Regions from separate parts of the Vibrio profundum genome, predicted to be linked through region 2. Evidence: predicted binding sites of a transcription regulator. Region 2 holds the regulator's gene; the other holds the start of a gene.
What was found. Region 2 encodes CRP, which controls carbon source genes, mostly activating them, when cyclic AMP is high. Its sites were predicted from a motif close to TGTGANNNNNNTCACA; they were not measured.

Region 1: the regulator CRP is predicted to act here: its motif matches at 1,019-1,034, upstream of cdd (cytidine deaminase).

What each region holds. Positions count from the first base shown of each region.
Region 1 is NZ_JAKJTA010000005.1:159,832-162,036, forward strand. It holds gene cdd (cytidine deaminase) at 27-914, opposite strand; gene L4C34_RS05110 (LrgB family protein) at 1,089-1,772, opposite strand; gene L4C34_RS05115 (CidA/LrgA family protein) at 1,776-2,138, opposite strand; gene sbcB (exodeoxyribonuclease I) at 2,202-2,205, opposite strand, start outside.
Region 2 is NZ_JAKJTA010000006.1:143,483-145,687, forward strand. It holds gene L4C34_RS06675 (phosphoribulokinase) at 1-294, shown strand, start outside; gene crp (cAMP-activated global transcriptional regulator CRP) at 544-1,176, shown strand; gene L4C34_RS06685 (DUF1338 domain-containing protein) at 1,294-2,085, opposite strand; gene astD (succinylglutamate-semialdehyde dehydrogenase) at 2,109-2,205, opposite strand, start outside.

The DNA of each region.
Region 1 (2,205 bases), on a different contig from region 2:
CGTACCTTTTTCGATCGTAGCAGGTCTTAGAGGGTAAGGTAAGACACTGAGATATCAGGATTGATGGCTTCTAGTGTTACCTGTGTATTGGGTAAGTGGCTCACCAAGTTTTCGGTCATTTCCACTAGTGCACAGGTTTCAATCGAATCAATGCTCTCACTATCCATCAGAAGTTGCACCAAAGCCACCTGCAATGGAGGTAGGCTAGGATTGAAGGCAGCATTTTCTGCGTAGGCTCCTTTGTACACTTTGCCGTTAGTTAACTGCAAGGCGATACCACTGAGGTTTTCGCTATAAGGTGCGTGACTCTTGTTTAATGCGTCTAGCGCACTTTGCATCAAAGGATCGCTTTCTTCTAAAGTTTTACCATGCGATAGAGTACTCATTAAGCCTTTTTCAACGCCGAGATCTTCAGGGCCAAATGAGTCAGGTAGGTAGTCTTCCAACGATTTTTCTGCGCGGTTTGGCAGTTGGATTTTCAGCTCTTTAGATGTGCTTAGCTCGCGCATAAATTGGCGGCAGTGACCACACGGACTGAAGTTTATCGTAATGTCGATTAGGCCTTCTTCGCCTTTCATCCAAGCATGGCTAATCGCACATTGCTCTGCATGGATAGTTTGATTCAGCTGGCTACCAGTGACTTCTACGTTGGCCCCAATATATAAACGACCTGAAAGACCGCGAGCAATGGCCCCGACATAAAATTTAGAGATAGGTGCGTACGAGTACGCTGCAGCGAGAGGAAGCAAACTGACTCGTAACTCGGGATCGGTTTGACCAGATAAGGCTAACAGTTTGGCATACTGTTCAGCCGAAAGAGTCCCGTCGAATGTGTCATCAGAAAAAATAGGTAAGAGATACTGAGAAACAGGGGAAGAAAGCTGTTCGAATGCTTCTTTCAGTTGGCTTTTCATTGGTCATCCTTTGATGTGCATGGAGGAGTATTCTAAATCAAACAAAAAGCAATAAAGTGATTTGCATCACAAAAACAGCTGCAACATTTCATCTTGTTGCAATATTAGAGTGATGTCACACATTTCGTATTCTGGTTGTATACCCAGAGTACACTAAACCAAACATATATTTATTCACAAGTATGCTGACAATGATATCGATAGAGCAAAAAAGAGAGGTGCCAGCACTGAGGTAATCACCCCACATACAACTAATGCTAAAGAGCTAAAAGCTGCGTCTTGAGCGTTAGTTTCTGCGCATGTTGCTGTGCCAAGCGCGTGAGATACAGTGCCCATTGTGAGCCCTCGAGCAATCGGGTGGGTAATGTTGAGTAGTTTATACATTGGATAGGCCAAAATAGAGCCAAACAAGCCGACGATAAGAACGAGAATAGCAGTAATGGCCGGTTCACCTCCCAAGTGGCTAGACACAACCATTGCGATGGGCGTAGTGACTGATTTCGCCACCACACTGGCCAACAATACAGGAGATGCATGGAGGTAGGCTGCGATTAGCGTTGCGGTAAACATCGACATTGCGCTGCCTGTTACGCAGGCAAACAAAATTATCCGCCAGTTTTTTCGGATCTCAGGCAGCTGTTCATAGAGAGGATAAGCGAGCGCAACGACTGCGGGTTGCAGTAGGTAAGTAACAAACGTGTTATCCGCATAGTAGACCTGAAAAGGGATATGGAAAAACATCAAGATGGAGATTATGGCAGCAACACTGAGCAACAGTGGATTCAGTAACGGTGAACGAAACCGAGCGCTGAGCCATTTTGAGACGACAAATGCCGCCAAGGTAAATAAAAACCACATGGGTTAGGACTCCTTTTTTAACGAACGCTCGATGAGTAGGCTTAAACAAACCAGAACGATAAAGGTGCCACCTATGGTACTTGCTAAGATAGGTAATGCGCTTTGAATAAGCACATCAAAATGTTGCATCAGTCCGACGCTAATGGGGACAAACAGTAACACCATAAAACGAATAAATAAGCTGGCACTGGGTTTGACCCAACGCACAGGGACGATTCCTGTGGCGAGCAAGAGGAATAGCATTAGCATCCCTAGAATACTGCCTGGGATACTGAGGTCGAAGAAAGATTGCAAGCTATTGCCTGCGAACAGGCAACCAAAAATCAAGCTCATTGAAACGAGATACTGAAGCGCTTTGTTCAACATAAGGTTATCGCACTAAGGTTTAAATGTGATCAGTGCAGCAATTATACATAAAAAGCTTACCAATTAT
Region 2 (2,205 bases):
TACATCACCCCACAATTCTCTCGTACTCATATCAATTTCCAGCGTGTTCCAACCGTTGATACTTCCAATCCACTCAATGCCAAAGGCATCCCCAGCCTCGATGAAAGCTTTGTGGTCATCCGGTTACGCGGAATGAAAAACGTCGATTTTCCATACCTGCTCGCTATGATTGATGGCTCATTCATGTCGCGTCATAACACGCTTGTCGTTCCTGGGGGCAAAATGAGCTTTGCCATGGAGCTGATCGTACGACCAATTTTGCAACAGTTGATCGAGACGGGTAAAATAGGCTAGAGTGCTCAAGATTTAGCCACGAATGACACTGAGTTCTCATAGCGTGATCTTAGGCACGTTTTTGCCTATAAAATGCGCGCCTCCGAGCCATTTAAATCAAGAAATTCTGTGGCAAAAAGGATACTATCAGAAAGGAAACACAAGATAGCTTGCGGCATAAGGAAACTATTTTGTCCTGATAGACCAGGTTTCTGGTCTGGCTAAATTATGGAACACGGCAAGCATCACCTGCAGAGGAAGTGAGATATTATGGTTCTAGGTAAACCTCAAACCGACCCAACATTAGAGTGGTTTCTTTCACATTGTCATATTCATAAGTACCCTTCAAAGAGCACGTTGATCCATGCGGGCGAGAAGGCGGAAACGTTGTATTACATTGTTAAAGGATCTGTTGCGGTTCTGATAAAAGACGAAGAAGGCAAGGAGATGATCCTGTCTTACCTCAACCAAGGTGATTTCATCGGCGAACTTGGTCTATTTGAAGAAGATCAAGAACGTACAGCCTGGGTAAGAGCTAAATCTCCATGCGAAGTTGCTGAAATTTCTTTTAAGAAATTCCGTCAGCTTATCCAAGTTAACCCTGACATCCTGATGCGTCTGTCTTCACAGATTGCGAGCAGATTGAAAGTGACTAGCCAAAAAGTTGGCGATTTAGCTTTCCTAGATGTGACGGGCCGTATTGCCCAAACACTGCTTAATCTGGCGAAACAACCGGATGCAATGACCCACCCTGATGGCATGCAAATCAAAATCACTCGCCAAGAAATTGGCCAGATTGTTGGTTGCTCCCGCGAAACTGTTGGTCGTATCCTTAAAATGCTAGAAGAGCAGAATCTGATTTCTGCGCACGGTAAAACGATCGTCGTATACGGCACTCGTTAATCACCTAGCAATTAAAGATGCAGACAATAAAGCCACCTCATTGAGGTGGCTTTATGTTTTAGCAAAGAGCGAGTTTTCACACTCACCCTTCCTTCATCTTTTTATAAATCAATATTATCAAAGATTAGTGCTTTCAAAGATCTTATCTGCAGACGCTGCAACAAAGCCTGGGTATAGCTCGCCATTGGCCATAGCGTAACGCTTAGCAAATTCGTAGAACCCACCCGGCACTTCATGCTGACCATCGCTAAATGTCACCACGACTTTATCAGCCATCGTCGATGATTGTTCTAACAAAACTTCAGGCGACCCTTTTACTTCTCCACCCGATTGATTAATTGCAAAACCAGATTGTGTCAGGTAATCGTTCACTTGTTTGACTTGCTCGAAGCGATTGAGCTGGTTAACGCTCACCGTAAAGTGATTAGCACCATAACCATGAACCGACAACCAAGCGGCGTATTCGCTACTCTTAGCAAGGCACTGATAGTCATCGAAGCTGATGTCCCATAAACGCCCAGCCGATAGAAACTCATGTGAGTGTAAACGCTGTGAATCGACTTGTTGTACCAAGCGCTCAACAATAGCTTGCGCTTGGCTCGGTAATTTCTCTACCAACAATTCACTGATGAACACCTTAGGCTGATTAGCATCAGGGTGTTCATAATGCTTTGCTACCAAATGCTTGCTTTCAAAAACATAATCACCACATTCTTGATAGCCCAATGCTAAGAAAGGCGCAGCCAACACCTCAAGGCCAACAGGCGCGAGATTAAAGGTGCGCAATGCAATATGGTCGTTAATCAGGGTCGTCTCTTCTTGCAGCAGCTTGTGAACACGCTCAGCCGATGGGCATAGGCGCTCAATATAGTCATTCCAGAGAGATTGAAATAATATCGACGGTGTCATTACCGACTCCTCTTCTCATCACACTAAAGTTTGATACCTGGACTCAAAGTGTCTGGCAGCATCGTTGATGCTCCCTCCATTGAAGCCATTGGATAGGCACAGTAATCCGCCGCATAGTAA